Regions from separate parts of the Glaciimonas sp. OK215 genome, predicted to be linked through region 1. Evidence: predicted binding sites of a transcription regulator. Region 1 holds the regulator's gene; the other holds the start of a gene.
The links. Region 1 encodes FNR, which switches genes on or off when oxygen is low (the NO sensors DNR and NnrR bind a similar motif). Its sites were predicted from a motif close to TTGATNNNNATCAA; they were not measured.
Positions count from the first base shown of each region.

Region 2: a site for FNR is predicted at 2,984-2,997, ahead of AC3CHX_RS19440 (isocitrate lyase). Genes of this name have one in related genera too.

Region 1 covers NZ_CM173544.1:2,594,273-2,607,957, forward strand. Annotated here, with positions in the region: gene AC3CHX_RS11690 (ABC transporter permease) at 1-339, opposite strand, end outside; gene AC3CHX_RS11695 (substrate-binding domain-containing protein) at 461-1,432, opposite strand; gene AC3CHX_RS11700 (porin) at 1,766-2,863, shown strand; gene AC3CHX_RS11705 (MaoC family dehydratase) at 2,972-3,478, opposite strand; gene ribA (GTP cyclohydrolase II) at 3,520-4,191, opposite strand; gene AC3CHX_RS11715 (FMN-dependent NADH-azoreductase) at 4,267-4,881, opposite strand; gene AC3CHX_RS11720 (DoxX family protein) at 4,984-5,397, opposite strand; gene AC3CHX_RS11725 (pirin family protein) at 5,418-6,119, opposite strand; gene dbpA (ATP-dependent RNA helicase DbpA) at 6,494-7,882, shown strand; gene AC3CHX_RS11735 (3'-5' exonuclease) at 7,906-8,538, opposite strand; gene AC3CHX_RS11740 (NAD(P)-dependent alcohol dehydrogenase) at 8,582-9,637, opposite strand; gene AC3CHX_RS11745 (universal stress protein) at 9,772-10,623, opposite strand; gene AC3CHX_RS11750 (universal stress protein) at 10,685-11,128, opposite strand; gene fnr (fumarate/nitrate reduction transcriptional regulator Fnr) at 11,322-12,086, shown strand; gene AC3CHX_RS11760 (hypothetical protein) at 12,097-12,321, opposite strand; gene AC3CHX_RS11765 (FixH family protein) at 12,350-12,889, opposite strand; gene ccoG (cytochrome c oxidase accessory protein CcoG) at 12,907-13,685, opposite strand, start outside.
Region 2 covers NZ_CM173544.1:4,216,304-4,222,349, reverse strand. Annotated here, with positions in the region: gene AC3CHX_RS19460 (amidase family protein) at 1-394, shown strand, start outside; gene AC3CHX_RS19455 (Rrf2 family transcriptional regulator) at 467-940, shown strand; gene AC3CHX_RS19450 (amino acid aminotransferase) at 973-2,178, shown strand; gene AC3CHX_RS19445 (hypothetical protein) at 2,255-2,659, opposite strand; gene AC3CHX_RS19440 (isocitrate lyase) at 3,158-4,738, shown strand; gene AC3CHX_RS19435 (DUF262 domain-containing protein) at 5,474-6,046, shown strand, end outside.

The sequences.
Region 1 (13,685 bases):
CAGTGCGCCATTCACGAAGCCGATCAAAGTGCAGACCGCCAGGCCGCAAGCAACGGCGAGATACGGATGCAGGCCGTGCTCGGTCGCGAACTTGGTGATCACCACGGAGCCTAGCGCCATCGCCATGCCACAGGACAGGTCGATACCGGCCGTCAGAATGATCAGGGTCTGGCCGATCGCGATCACGCCAACTACCATGACCTGTTGCAAAATCAGAGAGAAATTTTGTCCGCTGAGAAAGTGGTCGGATTGCGTTGAGAAAAACAGGCATGCCGCCAGCAGTGCAATACACGGCCCGAGCGACGACAGCGGGGGTAAGTGATCTAAACGGAGTTTCATAAATTTGTATCCTTTTTGGTCCAGGACAGGGACTGGCGCTTGTTTCATAAATATGTCTCCTTGCTATCTAAGGAAAGGACCGGCAATCAATTGATCCTTGATGTGCCAGCCCGGTTTCACCTTACTTCGTGCCCCAACAGGCATCCAGACCGAACCTGGTATCTTTGCTGTCGATGTTTTTTTGTTTTTTATCGGTGATCAGCGTGACGCCGGTATCGACGTAGCCGCTGACCTTCTTGCCGGTCTTGGCATAGTCGACACCCGCTTCAACGCCGAGTGCTGCCATCTTCAGCGGATACTGCTGCGAGGTCGCGGCAATCATCCCGGCCTTCACATTGCGCACGCCTTCACAGCCGCCGTCGACCGATACGATCATCACATTTTTCTCTTTGCCTGCGGCCTTGAGCGCCTTGTAAGCACCAGCGGCGGCAGGTTCATTGATGGTGTAGACAAGATTGATGTCGGGATTCTTTTGCAGGCAGTTTTCCATGGCGGTCTGCCCCTTGGCCTGATCGCCATAGCTATCCTGCATGCAGACGATGCTGGCATCGCCTTGTTTGACGCCTAAGCCTTGCAGGAAACCATTATGGCGCTGGATGCCCACCGGGTGACCGGGAAACAGATCGAGCGTGGCGATCTTCACCGGTTTGCCGCCAAAGGCTGCTTTGGCATATTCGCCGATCAGGATGCCGGCCTTGGTATTGTCAGTGGCAAATAGCGCATCGACAGCCTGCTGCGGGTCAGTCGGGCTATCGAGCGTAATCACCATCACGCCTTGTGCACGGGCCTTTTTGATGGCCGGAACAATGGCTTTGGAGTCGCTCGGTGTGATGAGTATGGTTTTTGCACCGGCCGCGATCATGTTCTCGATCGCTGTGACCTGGCCGCCATTATCGCCGTCGGACTTGCCGGCGGCTGTCAGGAGTTTGGCGCCCTTGGCCTTGGCGGCTTGTTGTGCGCCTTCCTTCATTTTTACGAAGAACGGGTTGGTGTCCGTTTTGGTGATCAGTCCGATGACGGGCTGGTCTGCCGCGGCGGCCATTCCCGTAACCGTTGTCAAAATAGTTAACGCAATGCAAGTTCTCAGCTTCATTTGGTGTCTCCTCCAGTTATCAATTGTGAGATAGCGAACAACGGTACTTACAACAACACTTAAAAATACCGATCAGGTTGTATCGATAAACACTTTACCGCGATCCCGATTCGGAATATATTCTGATTGCATTAATAAATCAACTGTATTTATTAATTAATGAGCGACCGGTTTCTTGCCATATGGCTATGCCATAAGTCCGGAAAACCGGTTTACCTCATGAATAAGAAAGAGTCGGCATTGCACCAATGCGCGTGCCCGACGCAAGAATTTCGAGCTGTTCAAGACTCGAAAAACAGTGGTCAACGCCACATTTTTTACTTAGGAGACGAAATGAAAAAAACTGTTTTTAAAACCTTGCCGCTGGCAAAACCCCTCGCCGCTGCGGCAATACTCGCTTGCGCCTGCATCGGTCATGCCCAAGCCCAAACCAATGTGACCATCTATGGCCGCGTAGTGGATGGCATCAATTACCAAAGCAATCAGCCGACGGGCAGCGTCGATAACAACGGCAAAGCCATCGTCGGCGGCAAATGGGGCGTCGACGGCAACGTCTGGGGCACCAGCATGTTCGGCTTCAAGGGCACTGAAGATCTGGGCGGCGGGCTCAGCGCATTGTTCCTTCTGGAAAACGGCTTTGACGGCAGCACCGGCACCGTGAATGGCGGCTCCGGCCTGTGGACCCGCCGCTCTTTGGTCGGCCTGAGCGGCGGTTTCGGTACTTTGAAAATTGGTCGGGATTTGACCCTGCCCAGCGATGTGGTCTGGAATCTGGATTCAGGCGGACAGCAAGGAATGGGCACCGCCACGCTGGTCAAGGGGCGCAACTGGCCAACCTACAATAACGAAATCGACTACACGACGCCAAACCTGGGCGGCTTCACCGCACAAGGCGTGTATGGCATGGGTGAAGTGGCCGGCTCGACCAAAAAAGGCAGCACGGGCGGACTCTCCCTGGCTTTCGTACAACCGAGCTACGAATTGCGGGCAATGTACGACTTTGCGAATGATGCCAACGGGCAATACTCTTCCCTGTTTCAATATTCAAAAGAGTTGACTCTCGGCGGCACCGTTACCATCGACAAGCTGAAGCTGTTTGCCGGCTACGAAAATCTGTCGGCGCCAGCCGTGATCGCCAGCCAAGGCAATCCCGACAAGGCTAACCAGTTCTGGCTCGGCGCCAACTATCAACTCAGTCCGGCGCTGACACTGATCGGCGGCGCGTATCACGTCAAGCTGAATCAGAATAGCGGCACTGCCAACCTGTTCATGCTGGGCACCAATTACAGCCTGTCCAAGCGCACCCTGCTGTACGCGAGCATCGGTACCGTACGGAATAGCGCGCTCACCAGTTTTGCCGTTGAAACCGGGAATGGTGCGGCTGGCGTCAACCAGAACGCGTTCTATTCAGGCATCAGCCACACGTTCTAAGCGGTATCCGGGTAACGCAGGTTGTCGCGTCGGGCGTGCCAACCTGCAATATCTTGTCATTTTGCCCATTCGTAGCTGAGTGGGCATTTTTTTGGGGATAAATAAGCTTTAGCCGGCTACACCTACTTGCGCCCTGCTCCATATGACAAGTTTTGCCAGCAGCACCTGAACCGCCTCGCCGTTCTGGTTAAACGTCTGGCAGCGCACTTGTATCATGCCGCGATCAGGTCGTGATCGCGATGGCGTGACGGCAACCACTTCACTGGCAACGTGCAGCACATCGCCGGGGCGGGTAGGCTTGGGCCAGGTAATTTCCCCGCCGGCACCGATGATGCCACCAGCCAACGGCATGCCACTCTCCACGAGCAACCGCATCGTAATAGCCGCGGTATGCCAGCCACTGGCGGCGAGCCCGCCGAAAAAAGTGTTTTGCGCAGCAACCTCATCCAGATGAAACGGCTGCGGATCGAACTGCCGGGCAAAACGTTTGATGTCGTCGGCATTTACCTGCAATTCTGACGATGTAAACTGTTGGCCCACGACGATATCTTCCAGATAAAGAGGCAGCGCTTCAGCAGCAGTTTCCTGAACGCCGTCAGGACTCACATTTTTCATCGATATCTCCCTGGTCATTACGCCGCAATCGCACCTGACATTTAGCGATCAGTGTCGTCTTGATGATCGGCCCCCTCATTCGGCAACATGTGTCCGAGTTTGGCGGCCTTGGTATCCAGATAGCGCGTATTAAAAGGATTTCTATTCAGGATCAAAGGGATCCGCTCTATCACCGGCACGCCCATTTTTTTCAGTGCGGCCATCTTGCGCGGATTGTTGGTCATCAGGCGCAGCGCCTTGATGCCCAGATGGGCTAGCATGGGCTGGCACATGCCGTAGTGGCGCAAATCGTCGGCAAAGCCGAGTTGTTGATTGGCCTCGACGGTATCGGCACCGGAATCCTGAATCCGGTAAGCCCGTATCTTGTTGAGCAGGCCGATTCCGCGGCCCTCCTGGCGCAAATACAGCACGGCGCCGCGTCCTTCGGCCGCAATTTGCTGGAGCGCGCCTTCCAGTTGCGCGCCGCAATCGCAACGCTGGCTAAATAGCGCATCGCCGGTCAGGCATTCCGAATGGATGCGTGCCAATACCGGCGAACCATCGGTCACATCACCCAGTACCAGCGCCAAATGTTCTTTACCGGACGGATGATCGATAAAGGCATGGAGCTGGAATGTTGCCCAGGGAGTCGGCAGTTCGCAGGATGTCACGTACTCCAGCTTTTCGTGGATTTGGGCAGCTGCGGCGTTACTTGGTGTGATGTAGGTGCTCATGAGATAGATGCGTTACTTCAATATAAAAGGCACGCCATCGGGAAAATGGCGTGCCTTGCCAACAAATTAAATAATTCAGGCTGGAATTAATTCAGTCATCGTACTACGAGAATGAGAAATCGCGCTGGCTACCGCCTCTTCGCCCATTGCCATTCCTTCAGTATGAATGAAGTCGATATCGCTTAGGCCGATAAAGCCCAATACTGCACGCAGATAGGTCTCATGGAAATCCATGGCCTTGGCTGCACCGTGGCTGTAAACACCGCCGCGGGAAGTAAATACAACGACTTTTTTACCCTGAACCAGCCCGACCGGACCGGTTTCGGTGTACTTGAAAGTCAGACCGGCACGCGCAACGTGGTCGATCCAGGCCTTCAAAGTCGAGCTAATTGAGAAATTGTACATCGGCGCGCCGATCACGACGACATCGGCGCTCAGCAATTCTTCCACCAACTGATCCGACAATTTTACCGTTTCCGCCTGTTCAGGGGAACGCTGGGCTTCCGGCGTGAAAAATGCACCCATCATTTGTTCGGTCAAATGCGGTACAGGATTTGCCGCCAGATCGCGCTCGACAATGACGTCGCCAGGTTGCGCGAGTTTCCATTTCGCAAGGAATTCCGAGGTCAGCTGACGGGAAATCGAGCCGCTGTTACGGATGCTGCTGTTCAGGTGAAGAATCGTGGTCATGATGAAAGTGCTTTCTAAAAGTGGGGTAAATCCCTGGCGCCGACCTTGATTGCAGCGTCGGCGCCGGGCGGGGAAGATCCAAATATGCAGATAAGTGCTGGGTTATTTGTCGCTGCCGGCTGCTTCTCGGCTTAACTCCCGACTGAACTCGTGGCCGAACACCAGCAACATGCCACCCAGGATCGCCAGGTTTTTCAGAAACTGGGTCAGCTGGTTTTGATACGACGCAGCATCGGCGCTCCAGAAAGCATGGAATACCAAGGTCACCGGAATCAGAAACAAACCGACGACGAGCGCTGCGTACTTGGCCTTCCAGCCAGTAATCAGCATCAGGCCGCCGCCGATTTCAATCACGATGGTGATGGCCAGCAATGCGCTGGCCATCGGCACGCCGGTGCTTGCCATCCAGCCGGCGACGTAGCTGAAACCGATGATTTTGTAGATCCCGGAAATAAAAAACAAAGCGCCTAGAAAGGCCCGGGCGATTGGATAAGATAATTTGGAAAAGTTGTTCATGCTGATTCCTGATGGATTGATTAGTAGGGCAAATCAAATAGCAATACTTCCGCGTTGTCAGCATTGCCGAGGGTGACTAAAGGTTCATCGCGCAGTTTCAGCGCGTCGCCGGTCGATAACACCGTACCATTGACCGTAATCGTCCCGCGTATCACGTGCAGGTAACCGCTGCGGCCGGCAGTCCATGTGTGCGCAACCTGATCGTCACCGTTCAGAAGCGCGGCATAAATGCTGGCATCCTGATGGATCAATACCGAACCGTCGCGACCATCCGACGAGGCGATCAGCCGCAGCTGGCCTTGCTTGGACGCTGGCGTGAAGTGTTTCTCTTCATAGCCTGGCGGAATGCCTTTGACGTTCGGTTCGATCCAGATTTGCAGGAAATGCAGAGGCTCCGTCGGCGAGCTGTTGAATTCGCTATGACGCACGCCGGTGCCGGCACTCATGCGCTGTACATCGCCGTAGTGCAATACCGAGCCGGTACCCATGCTGTCCTTATGCTCCAGAGCGCCGTCGAGGACGTAGGAAATAATTTCCATGTCACGATGGCCATGCGTGCCGAAACCCTGACCAGGGGTAACCCGGTCTTCATTGATCACCAACAGCGGACCGAAGCCGGTGTGCTCCGGATCGTGATAGTGACCAAATGAAAAGGTGTGATTGGATTGCAGCCAGCCATGGTTGGCGACGCCGCGATCAGTACTTTTGCGAATTTGCAGCATGATGTTTTCCGTTTCCAGTCAGGTTATATACGATAATTTCGATAGGTAATGGATGCTGGCATAACGACTGATTGCCTGAAACTCATCCTTGAAACATAGTATGGACGCCAATAGGGCAAAAGAAAAACGGAAAATTTTCACATATACTATCGAAAATATCGAACATAAAAATACAGGCTGAAACAGGCCCGCTCAGGAACACGGCGGGGGCCAGCCACGGCTCCCGCTTTCCGCCAATTTCCCCGCCAACGCATCGACAAACATCACTTAGATGTCAGATGAATATCGGAACACCATCAAATCCACATCAAATCTGGCCCTAACCCGGCGCGCCTGTTAGACTTCGCTCCCCCTTTCTGCCGGCTAACATCATTGTGACTACCTCCTCCTTCTCCAATCTCCCCTTGTCGCCAGCGCTATTGAGTAATCTCGACAGCCTTGGCTATCACAAGATGACGACCATACAGGCGCAGAGCCTGCCGGTGATTCTGGAGCGGCGTGATTTGATCGCCCAGGCTAAAACCGGCAGCGGCAAAACCGCCGCTTTCGGCATCGGCATCCTGCATAAACTGAACCCGACCTACTTCGCGATTCAGGCGCTGGTGTTGTGCCCGACGCGTGAACTGGCCGACCAGGTGGCGAAAGAATTGCGCCGGCTGGCGCGTTTTGCGGATAACGTCAAAATCCTGACGCTATGCGGCGGTTCACCGATGGGGCCGCAGATTGGCTCACTGGAGCACGGCGCGCATATTATTGTCGGCACGCCGGGACGGATACGCGATCACATCGGCCGTGGCAGCATCAACCTGGGAACGGTGCAAACGCTGGTGCTGGACGAAGCCGACCGCATGGTCGACATGGGGTTTTACGAAGAAATCTCAGGCATCGTCAGCGCTTGCCCGACGCGCCGTCAGACGCTGCTGTTTTCGGCAACCTATCCGGACGACATACGTAAGGCCAGTGCCGAATTTTTACGCCAGCCGGTCGAAGTAAAAGTCGAGGCGCAGCACGATGCCGGCCAGATCGAACAACGTTTTTACGAAGTCAGCTACGACGGCCGGAATGCCGCCGTGGCACAACTGCTGAACCACTACAGACCGGTCTCGACCATCGCCTTCTGCAACACCAAAATCCATTGCCGCGAATTGGCGGCTGAATTGCGCGACCAGGGGTTTAGCGCACTCGCGTTATACGGTGAACTGGAACAACGCGAGCGGGATGAAATCCTGGTGCAATTCGCCAACCAGAGTTGCTCGGTGCTGGTCGCCACTGACGTCGCCGCACGCGGCCTGGATATCCAGACCCTGGGCGCGGTCATTAACGTCGATGTGTCGAAAGACACCGAAGTCCATATCCACCGCATCGGCCGTACCGGGCGCGGTCACGACAAGGGGCTGGCGCTGAGCCTGTGTGCGCCGAATGAAAAAAAATGGGTGAAGCTGATCGAGGACTACCAGAACGGACCGGTTAGCTGGTTCGATCTGGCCGAGCTGGAACCGGCTGAAGGCGGTCCGCTGCAAGCGCCTATGGTGACGCTATGCATCATGGGCGGCAAGAAAGACAAGCTGCGTCCGGGTGATCTGTTGGGCGCGCTGACCGGCGATGCGGAGCTGACCAAAGAGCAGGTCGGCAAAATCAGCGTATTCGAATTCATGACCTATGTCGCGCTGGAAAGACGCATGGCCAAGCACGCCTTTTCTCGCCTGAGCAATGGCAATATCAAAGGCCGCAGCTTCAAGATGCGCTTTATCTCCGAGCTGTAAACGCAAGAAAGCCGCTACGCCAACTAGACCTGCTTGCCCAGCTGCCGCGCCAGGAAGTCGGGGACTTTGGCGGCGCTCAGCTGATTCAGCGATACCAGCAAATCCGGGTGGATAGATGGCACGCGGTAGGTATGCGCCAGGCTACGGGCGACGTGTAACAGTAAGTTCGCCGATACTTCGGCATCCGCTTCCGCTCTATGCGCCGTGCCGTGAAATGGTATCCGCAATGCGGTGGCCAGCGATCCAAGCTTGTAGCTCGGCATGCCCGGGAACACACGACGCGATAATTTCAACGAGCAAATCAGTGCGCTATAGCGCGGCTGCACATCCAGACGCGCACTTTCCGCCAATAAAAACTTGGCGTCAAAACTGGCGTTGTGGGCGGCCAACGCGTCGCCGCCGATAAATCGCAGCAATTCCGGGACAACCTCAGCGACTGGCGGCGCGCTATCGACCATCGCTTGCGAAATACCGGTCAGATGGGTAATGAAAGAAGGTATCCGCACCCCGCAATTCACCAGCGAAACGAAGCGCTCGACGATTTCGCCTTCAACGATCCTGAGGGCTGCGACTTCCGTGATGCGATCACCCATTGCAGGACTCAGCCCGGTGGTCTCGAAATCCAGCATGACTATCGGTTTTTGAAATACGCCCATGGATCCTCGAAATGCATTTTTTTGATGGGCGCATATTACAGCATCACGGTGTAATCGCGACCTTCAACACGCCATCGCGCTGGTTGGCAAATAATTCATATGCCTGTTCGATCTGATCCAGTTTAAAGCGATGCGTGACCATTGCCTGCAAATCCGCCCGGCCCGACGCCACCACATTCAGCAGCCGGCGCATGCGTTCTTTCCCGCCGGGGCACAGGGTGGTGACGATCTTGTGATCGCCCAGACCAGCGGCAAAGGCATCCAGCGGCAAGGAAATCTTGCCGGAATACACGCCAAGGCTGGAGAGCGTGCCACCTGGCTTGAGAGCGCGCAGACAACTTTCAAACGTCTGTTGCGTACCCAACGCTTCGATTGCAACATCGACGCCGCGCCCGTTGGTCAGACGCATGATCTCGGTCAGCGGATCGGTCTTCGTATAGTCGATCGTGACATCGGCACCCAGCTTTTTCGCCACTTCAAGGCGCGCACTCACGCCGTCAACCGCGATGATCAGGCTTGCGCCTTTTAATTTTGCCCCCGCTGTTGCACACAAACCGATCGGCCCCTGTGCAAAAATCACGACCGTGTCACCGATCTTTATCTCCCCGCTTTCCGCCCCGCCGAAACCGGTACTCATGATGTCAGGGCACATCAACACCTGCTCATCCGTGAGTCCGTCCGGAATCGGTTCGAGATTCGACATCGCGTGCGGCACCAGCAGGTATTCCGCCTGAGAGCCGTCTATCGTGTTGCCGAAGCGCCAGCCGCCGGCCGCCTTGCCGCCGCATTGGGACTGATGACCGTCGAGACAAGGATGGCATTGTCCGCACGGGGTAATCGCACCGACGATCACCCGTTGTCCGACCGAATATCCACTCACGCCCGCGCCCAATTCTTCGATCACTCCCACCGGCTCATGACCGATAGTGCGCCCCGCCTCAACCGGATATTCCCCCTTGAGGATATGCACATCGGTGCCGCAGATCGTGGTGGTGGTTATTTTGATTACCGCCTCGCCGGGACCGGCAACCGGTACGGGCTTTTCCTCGAGCGCGATCTTGCCCGGACGGAGGAACACTGCTGCTTTCATGGTACGCATCGCAATTCTCCTGAAAACCTGCATGATGATGTCTGTGCGCACTGCCTCTGTTGCCGCGCCGACACGGGCGATGCCGATCCGCACGGGATTGCCAACTGCAGTATCGACACCTCATTGACGTGGCCGCCACGGCCTTAATGCGACATCAACACCGCTACGGCGGCCTCTTCCAGCACCACACGGGTGGCGCCGCCGAGCAACATCCCCCGCCAGCGCTGATGCGCAACGCAGCCCATCACGATCACGTCGGCAGACAGGTCGGCCGCGAGCGCCAGCAGCGTGTGCCCGGCATCGTCTGCGACCGTGCGCCGAACCAGTTCAACCGTGATGTGGTGGCGAGCCAGATAAGCGGCCATCTCGGCGCCCGACTCTTCACATTGCGGATCCGGACCAGAGGCAGGATTGACGATGGCGAGTTGAACCTGGTTCGCCTGTTTTAGCAATGGCATGGCACTCCTGACTGCGCGCGAAGCCGCCATGCTCCCATTCCATGCAATCAGCACCCGCCCGCCAATGCAGGAGACCGGCCCGGCAGAAGGGACAATCAAGACCGGGCATTCGGCGTTAAGTGTCACGTATTCCGGAAAATCGACCTTCGCAGTCAGGGATTGATCGTCGGTGTCGCTCTGGCCGAGAACGATCAGATCGACATACAGGCCCAGCATGCTGATGGCAGCCGCGGCCTCGTCATCGATCAGCCGCTTTTCATAAGAAGTCACGCCGATTGCGCGCACCAGCGTGTCAAATTTCTCGAGCGCGGCGTGCGCACGCTGCCGCAGCGTGTCCAGATAGTCGGCTTTATAGGACGCCAGATTGCTGCCGTCCCGGCCGGAAAGTAGCGGCCGGTGCAGTGATCGGGATAGCCCTGTGACAGCAACGCCGATGAGGTGGGCATTTTCATGTAACGCCATTTTTGCGGCGACTTCAATCCGCAAGTCAAGATGCGCCGACTTGTCGACATGCACCAGAATGATTTTGTAGGACATCTGAACGCTCCTGCTTTGGTCGAGCCTAATGATCGCGCTTGAATCGATGCATCACCAGCGGTCAGGCCGATGCCTTGTACACGATCACAGGAATGCGGGAATAAGCCAGGACCTTCTGTGTCTCGCTGCCCAACAGCAATTTACTCACGCCCTTTCTGCCATGCGACGCCATGAAAATCACATCGCAGTGGTGCTGCTCGGCGGTCTTGACGATTTCCTGAGCGCACCAGCCCTTTGGACAATAGACTTCGCACGCCACGTCGGCTTGCTTCGCCAGATCCGCGATTTTTTGCACATTTTCTTCCGCTTGCTGCTCGACCGCATCTGTCAGCAAACGCAGATCTTCAGCGCCGCCCATCGTCGAGACCGGGAAATAGGAATAGATTTCGGCAACCGACAAGCCGATGATCTTGCTGCCGTTGCTCTTGGCAAATTCGACTGCCGCCTGAACAGTCTTGTCCGACAGATCGGAGCCGTCGGTCGCCAACAATATGGTCTTGAACATGATGTCCTCAGGTGCGGGAAAAGAATCCGATGAGAAGATCCTATGCCTGTTCTCCTCAGGACTTTTTGACATGGATCAAATGGCACGCAATGCGTGGGCAGCGGCGTTGCGCTGCGTTTGTATGTATTCCGCATTTAGAGTACATTCGCCTTAGCCATCACTACAATGTTGAATAATCACAACAATTACCACTATGAGCCAGCCGCTTTCCTATACCGCGTCGCCAGCCTTGAATGTCGGTGCATTAAAGGCAAGTTGCGCCAATTGCAGCTTGCACCACTTATGCCTTCCCATGGGGCTGGACGATGCGGACATCAACCGGCTCGACCAGGTTGTCGGACGCCGCCGTCGCATCTTGCGAGACGAGGGCCTGTACCGAATGGATGACCCGTTCACAAATCTGTATGCCATCCGGTTTGGGCATTTCAAGACTTATCAGATCAATCCTAGCGGCGAGCAACAGGTCACCGGTTTCCAGATGGCTGGCGAATTGCTGGGCATGGATGCGATCAGCGGCGACCGGCACCAATGCGACGCGGTTGCGCTGGAGGATAGCGAGGTCTGTGAGATTCCGTTCTCGCGCCTGGAAGAGCTGTTCGGCCACATCCCGATGCTGCTGCGTCATTTTCACAGAATCATGAGCCAGGAAATCACGCGCGAGCAGAATGTGATGCTACTACTGGGAAATATGCGCGCGGAACAGCGCTTTGCGGCTTTTCTGGTGAATCTGTCATCGCGCTATGCGGCGCGCGGTTATTCGTCCACCAGTTTCCAGTTGCGGATGTCGCGCGAGGACATCGGCAATTATCTGGGACTGACCATCGAGAGCATTAGCCGGTTGCTGTCCCGGTTCAAGAAGCAGGGCTGGCTCAAAGTCGATAAGCGTGAGCTGCAACTGCTCGATCCGGCGATGTTAAGAGCGCTGGCGGCCGGCACGGAAAACTGCAGCCCGATGTAACGCTTCCACTTCAGAACGGCGGGCCGCGCTCGTCCGGCACGCTGAACAGGTAATGCGTCAGCATGCTCGCCAGCGAACAAAAACTCCAGAAGAAGAAAAAGCCGATCGTGTAGCCGGCTATCGGCGGCAGAGCATGTTGGCCGCCGAGACGTAACAAATCCGCCGGATCGAAGAGCGAAAAAAAACAGCCTTCTGCGACCATCGCCACCAGAAAAGACGGCCAAAGTATATTCATCACGTATCGCAACATGGTCTCCCCTCTTTCATTCGGCGGGCGGTAAATCGGCCTTGAGGGCGATCATCTGCTGCTGCGGCCAGTTCCAGGAGCCGCTCAAACGCCAGTCGCGCCGTTCCCCCTCAACCAAGATCTCCCAGCGGGCCCTTTCCAGCATCGGTAATCCGACGCTGAAATCGCCGTGCGGATTGGGTTGTGCTGCGAGCTGGAGGTCCTTTTCCGGCTGGGTCGGATGCGCCAGATGGAGCAGGATTTTCCTGGCAATGGGCGTACCGAAGCTCCGCAGCGTGCCGTTCAGCTTCCCGCTGGCAGCGTCGTAACGAGCATTCAACGACAATCCCATACCGGTCGCCACACGATCGCGCTGCAAATCCTGATTGATGGCCAGTCCCTGCTTGTAATAGTCGCCCACTACCAGCGCGTCCTGTCGCGAAAATGCCAGCCAGCCGGTATACGTGGCCGCCACGACGACCACGGCCGGGCCCAGCATCAGAAGCCATGGCCACGCCTGGGTGTACCAAGGCCGCGCAGTGTGTAGTCGATCGATTAACGGGGAAGCGGTATGCATGATTTTCTCCTTGGGACCTATTTCGGCACGAAAAATACGGCATTCTCTTGCACCTGCAGGCGCGCATCATCCAGCGCCTTCAGTTCGAACACGATTTTGTTTGAGCCGGGTTTGCCGTTGCTGTGATCGACCCGCACACGCACCGGCACCGCGCGCGAGCTGGCGCCCTCCAGTTCCACTTCATCCGGCGTGGCCAGCGCAATCGACTTGAGCCCCGAGACGGCAATCTTGTAACGGTGCGAGGTTTCCGCCGTGTTCATGATCTGCAGCCGGTACACGTTCTCGATCATGCCGTCTTCCACTTCCCGCCCCATTGCACCGCGGTCGCGAATGACATCGAGCTTGAGCGGGGTACGCATGATCAGCGTGCCAAAGAAGGCCGTTACGATCAGCAGCAGTATGCCGCTATAGATCATCACCCGCGGACGCAGCACGCGCTGCCGCATCTCTTGCAGCGACAGGTGCCCGCTGATCGCATGCTCGGTCGAATAGCGAATCAACCCTGGCGGTGCAGCGATCTTCGTCATGACCAGATTGCAGGCATCGACGCAAGCGGCGCAACCGATGCACTCATACTGCAAGCCTTGCCGGATATCGATGCCGGTGGGGCAAACCTGCACGCACATCGAGCAGTCGATGCAATCGCCCTGCGACCTGGCTGCGGCATCCTGTTTCTTCCCACGCGCGCCACGCGGCTCGCCGCGTTCCTGATCGTAGGTGATGATCAGCGTGTCCTTGTCGAACATCGAACTCTGGAAGCGCGCATACGGACACATGTATTTGCAGACCTGCTCGC
Region 2 (6,046 bases), 1.6 Mb from region 1:
CGATCAAGGTCTTCTGCGATTCGTTGAGAAAGCGCAGCACTCAGGATTACAAGAGGTACTTAGTGCACTGCGGGCGCGCGATGAGCACTCTGTCAAGCTAGGAGCTCTCTTTGACGATGTGGACGTCCTGATGCTACCGACGATGCCCATCCCGGCATTCGAGGCTGGCAAGAACGTTCCGTCTGGCTGGAAGAGCGACGACTGGATGTCTTGGAATCCTTACACCCCGGCATTCAACCTGACTCACGCCCCTGCACTTTCCTATCCCATTTGGCCCGCAGGATTTCGGCTGCCGATTGGCGTGCAGTTTGTTGCATCAAAGGCGCGCGAAGATGTGTTGATTTCACTTGGCTCCTGGCTCGAGGAGCGAGTGCCGGTTCGTATAATGAAGTAAGCTGCTCTGAGGAGCGTCTGCTCTGTCATAGCGAGACAAGATCGTCATCCAACTTTTCTACAATAAACCCTGATGGATCATTACATCCTGTGCGACGGCGCACTGCACGATCGTTTCCTCGCCGCCACGGAAATTTTGGGCTGCCTGGTGTCACGAGCACCGCGGCCTGTCAGCATTGCGGAACTCGAAGGCGACACCTGCCGCCCCGCGGCTGCGTTACGGAAACTATGCAAGGACCTGCAGCGCGCGGCGCTGGTACAGCCGCATGAAAGCCGGCAGGATGCGTGGATGCTCGCTTGCGCGCCCGTTGCCGTCACGCTGGAAGATGTATTCCGGTGTGTTCTGGGGGAGCAATCCGCCAGCAGCAGGCCGAGCGTGCTCAAACGGGAATGCAGCCACTACGGCGCGGATCTGCTGGTGACGCAGGTGACCATGGCGATCAACCAGAACGTGTTCAAGCATTTGCGTCAGTTTTCCCTGGATCGGCTCAAGATCAACGCGATCGACAAACCGGAATGGCGAGTAGGTGCAAGAGGCGCACATTAATACGATTCATCACATTTCACAAAGGAAGCATCATGTTCGACCATGTTGACGCCTATCCCGGCGACCCAATTCTGACCCTGAACGAAAGTTTTCAGAGCGATCCCCGCCCCAATAAAATCAATCTCAGCATCGGCATCTATTTCGACGACGCGGGCAAGTTGCCCGTGATGGACGCGGTGCGCGAGGCCGAATCCGTCCTGCTGGCGAATGGCGGACCGCGCCCTTATCTGCCCATGGCAGGGGCCGCAGACTACCGCAAAGCGCTGCAGGAACTGGTATTCGGCGTTAGCTGCCTGGCGCTATTAGACAAGCGCATCGCGACGCTGCAAAGTATCGGCGGCTCCGGCGCATTGAAAGTGGGAAGCGATTTCCTCAGGCGCTACTTCCCGGATTCGCAGGTATGGATCAGCGATCCGAGTTGGGAGAACCACCGCGTGGTCTTCGAAGGCTCCGGTTTCAAAGTCAACACTTATCCATACTACGATGCACAGACCGGCGGCTTGCGCTTCGACGACATGCTGGCCGCGCTGTCGCAGCTGTCGCCACGCAGCGTGGTATTACTGCATGCCTGTTGCCACAACCCGACCGGTGTCGACCTGAGCCGGGCGCAATGGACTGCGCTCATTCCGGTGCTGCTGGAACGCGATCTGATCGCCTTTGTCGATATGGCTTATCAGGGCTTCGGCGACGGCATCGAGGAAGACGCATTTGCCGTTCGTGCGCTGACTGATGCTGGAGTGAGCTGCGTCGTCGCCAATTCCTTCTCCAAAAACTTTTCGCTGTACGGCGAGCGCTGCGGTGGCCTGAGCGTGGTGTGCGCCACCGCGGAGGAGGCTGCGCGCGTGCTCGGTCAACTGATGTGCACGGTGCGCGCCAACTACAGCAACCCGCCGACCCACGGTGCGCGCATCATCGCGAGCGTGTTGAATTCACCGCAGTTGCGCCAGTCCTGGGCCGACGAACTGGCCGGGATGCGCGAGCGTATTCAAACGATGCGAACGACGATCCATGCGGGCTTGCTGCCCAAAGTAGGGCAGCGCGACATCTCGCGTTTTCTGACCCAGCGCGGCATGTTCAGCTATACCGGCCTGAGTGCCGGGCAGGTCGATCGTTTGCGCGATCAATACGGGGTTTACCTGCTGCGCTCCGGACGCATGTGCGTTGCCGGCCTGAACGCAGACAACGTGAATGCGGTCGTTGACGCGGTTGCGCAAGTGATCGCCGCAACGCCGAACTGACATGCACCGTAATGACATCAACGCGAGTGACTTCTGTCTTGCTGCAATGGACTTGCAAAGGCATTTGTGGTTCGCCTCATCGCCTGAGTCCGATCGTCCACCGGTCATACAGGCGACGCATGGTCGCGTTGATATTGCAGGTCCTCGCATCAAGGTCCTTGAGCATCTGTTCGACCGGCTGTACCGCCGCGCTTCCATTTGCAGAGATTTCTCTTTCAACCTCGGAAGCACCTTTTGCTGCACATTTGCGCACCAACTCTGGCGTCATCTCCAGATGACATTGCATACCGAGATGCAGATCGCGGATAACGTAGGCCTGATTGGCGCAAAATTCGCTCGATAAAATCAGCTCTGCATTTTGAGGTAAGTCGAACGTTTCGCGGGCACCCGACCCGGGCACTTTAGCTCCTGCGCAAAAAGCGGTTTTCCAGCTAGTCAGATGATGGGCGAATATGCCTGTTTCGCGGCACCACGCCTGCAAGGCCTCCCCTGCGGCCCGCTGAATACAACGCCTATGGCTTACCGCTTACATCAATTGTGTCTATCGTCAGCCCAAAATTCCAGAGGCCAAAACGAGCCAAGGCGAGTCAAAATCTCAGTAATTCACAGTCAGACTTCGGTTACCGGAAATCTGTTTTAGCTTGATGACTTTTTTTTGCCGGAACTGTCATTTTTCCACGATGCGAAAAGTTAATTCCACATTGTGGGATGTGGATGCAAAGAAAATCTGAAAACTCATTCCATTTTTTTGAAAATGCATTTCACATAGCAAGATATTATATCTAAGTCATTGAAAATAAACATATTAATTTAAGTCATATGTCTTATATAAGACATGGCTGATATTAAAAAAACCGGCTATTATTCTTCCATGCAGTTTTTCTTCGGTTTCACCACCCTGTTTTTCGTACGCGAGTAAACAGATGTGCCGACACTCAAAACGTTTTTTCAATCTAGCTTTATTATTTAGGATATACACATGTCACAGTATCAAGACGACATCAAAGCCATTGCCGGCCTGAAAGACAAAGAAGGTAGTGCCTGGAACGCGATTAATCCTGAGTCCGCTGCACGTATGCGCGCCCAGAACAGATTCAAAACCGGTCTGGATATCGCCAGGTACACAGCCAAGATCATGCGCGATGACATGGCGAACTACGACGCCGACTCGTCCAGGTACACCCAGTCTTTGGGTTGCTGGCACGGTTTTATCGGTCAACAGAAGATGATTTCTATCAAGAAGCACTTCAATAGCACCGACCGTCGCTATCTGTACCTGTCCGGCTGGATGATTGCTGCGCTGCGCTCTGAGTTCGGCCCGTTGCCCGACCAGTCTATGCACGAGAAGACTGCTGTTGCCGACCTGATCAGAGAGCTTTACACTTTCTTGCGTCAAGCTGATGCACGCGAGTTGGGCGGCTTGTTCCGCCAATTAGACGGTGCAGAAGGCGCTGCCAAGCAAGCGATCCAGGACAAAATTGACAACCACATCACCCACGTAGTGCCAATCATTGCTGATATCGATGCCGGTTTCGGGAATGCTGAAGCGACCTACCTGATGGCTAAGCAGATGATTGAAGCGGGTGCATGCTGTATCCAGATCGAAAACCAGGTTTCTGATGAAAAGCAGTGCGGCCATCAAGACGGTAAAGTAACTGTTCCTCACGAAGACTTCCTCGCGAAGATCCGTGCTGTACGTTACGCGTTCCTTGAGCTGGGTATAGACGACGGTGTAATCGTTGCGCGTACCGACTCATTGGGTGCAGGCTTGACTAAGCAAATCGCGGTAACGCGTGAGCCAGGCGATTTGGGCGATCAATACAACTCCTTCCTGGACGTTGAAGAAGTTTCTACTGACTCCATGAGCAACGGTGATGTTGTCATCAAGCGCGACGGCAAGCTTCTTCGTCCTAAGCGTTTGCCCAGCAACTTGTTCCAGTTCCGCGCTGGTACTGGTGAAGAGCGCTGCGTATTGGATTGCATTACATCTCTGCAAAACGGTGCAGATTTACTTTGGATCGAAACCGAGAAGCCACACATTGCTCAGATCGGCGGTATGGTCAATGCGATTCGTAAAGTCATTCCAAATGCCAAGCTGGTTTACAACAACAGTCCGTCATTCAACTGGACACTGAACTTCCGTCAGCAAATTTTCGACACTATGAAAAGCGAAGGCAAAGACGTTTCTGCCTACGATCGCGCTGCACTGATGAGTGTTGAATACGACGCAACTGAATTGGCGATTGCCGCAGATGAAAAAATCCGCACTTTCCAAGCTGATTCAGCGCGTGAAGCCGGTATTTTCCATCACCTGATTACTCTGCCGACTTATCACACTGCTGCATTGTCTACTGACAACCTGGCAAAAGAGTACTTCGGTGACCAGGGTATGCTGGGTTATGTTGCTGGCGTTCAGCGCAAGGAAATCCGTCAGGGTATCGCTTGTGTTAAGCATCAGAACATGGCCGGTTCGGACATCGGCGATGATCACAAAGATTACTTCAGTGGCGAAGCTGCTCTGAAAGCATCAGGTAAAGACAACACGATGAACCAGTTCTAACAACTGAGTCTGGTGTGAAAAAAGCTCGCTACGGCGAGCTTTTTTGTGCGCATGGGCGCACGATTGAGGGCCCCATGTGCTCACACCTTTGCCACGACTGCATCCCGATACGGCAACTCTCCGACGAGGCCACCGTCGGAATTTTGAACTTCCTTCAGGTGTTCATGCAGGTACATACTTGGTGGCCCGGGGCGGAATCGAACCACCGACACAAGGATTTTCAAGACGAGTGTCTAGCTTGGCGGTGGTGCTGACGTTTCGGCGATCGCGGATCGCCTAGGGCTCACAGGGTCGGCATGGTTTGTTGCAGATAGATTCCAGGGGAAACCTGGGAGCCGCGTTTGTCTGCCGATCGACCGGCACATACGGGCTTTCGTCATCGACTGTTTCAGACAAAGAAGCAGCCAAATTTCCACAATGGACCGGCCAAAGACCGGCCGGTTTCCATGCATCAAAACCGGTGCTTCAGGGTCTTTTGCTTACGCGATTTTTTCATTGGGTCCCCATCAACACGGATGGTCCAGCGAAAAGACCAGCAAGCGACAATCGCAAACTTGAGACCTCGTTTATTCTCCAATCGGGAGCAGTCCCTGACACGAATTCCGGCGTGGTCTAATTGATAAATTGATCGATTTTTCCTGCCCTGCTGCAGTGATAATAAGCTACGATGCCTTGAATAAATTGACTTGTAGTCCTATTTCTTCAACTAATATTTCAATACCCACAAAGGACTCGATGAGCTATCGATCAGAATCTATCGCACTAGCGGTAAGCCGGATGAACCGACAGTATTTTCTTCCGGCGATTCAGCGGGAATTTGTTTGGAAGCCTGAGCAGATCGTCGAGTTGTTCGATTCTATTCTGCGAGGATATCCGATTAGTTCGTTTTTGTTCTGGGAGCTGAAACCTGAAAATCGCGACAAGTGGCAAGTCTATAAATTCTTGGAGAAAGCACGACACGGCGGCACGCACAACGAACTCGCCTGCACGGACGGGGTTGCTAATTTATCGATGGTACTTGACGGACAACAGCGTCTGACTTCCCTAATGATCGGGCTTAAGGGAACGTACACGATGAAGAAAAAGTACGGGCGCTGGGATAGTGCTGATACATGGAGCGCGCAGCGTCTGCACATCGACCTTTTGGCTGATCCCCGCCTCGACAATGAAGGCGCTGAAACCAACATCTACTACAAGTTCGCGTTCATGGAGGCAACCCCTCCGTCGGATTCGGAGCACTATTGGTTCCGCGTGGGACAAATCATGGATTTCGATCAACGCCAAACGCTTGACGACTTCTTGGAAAAA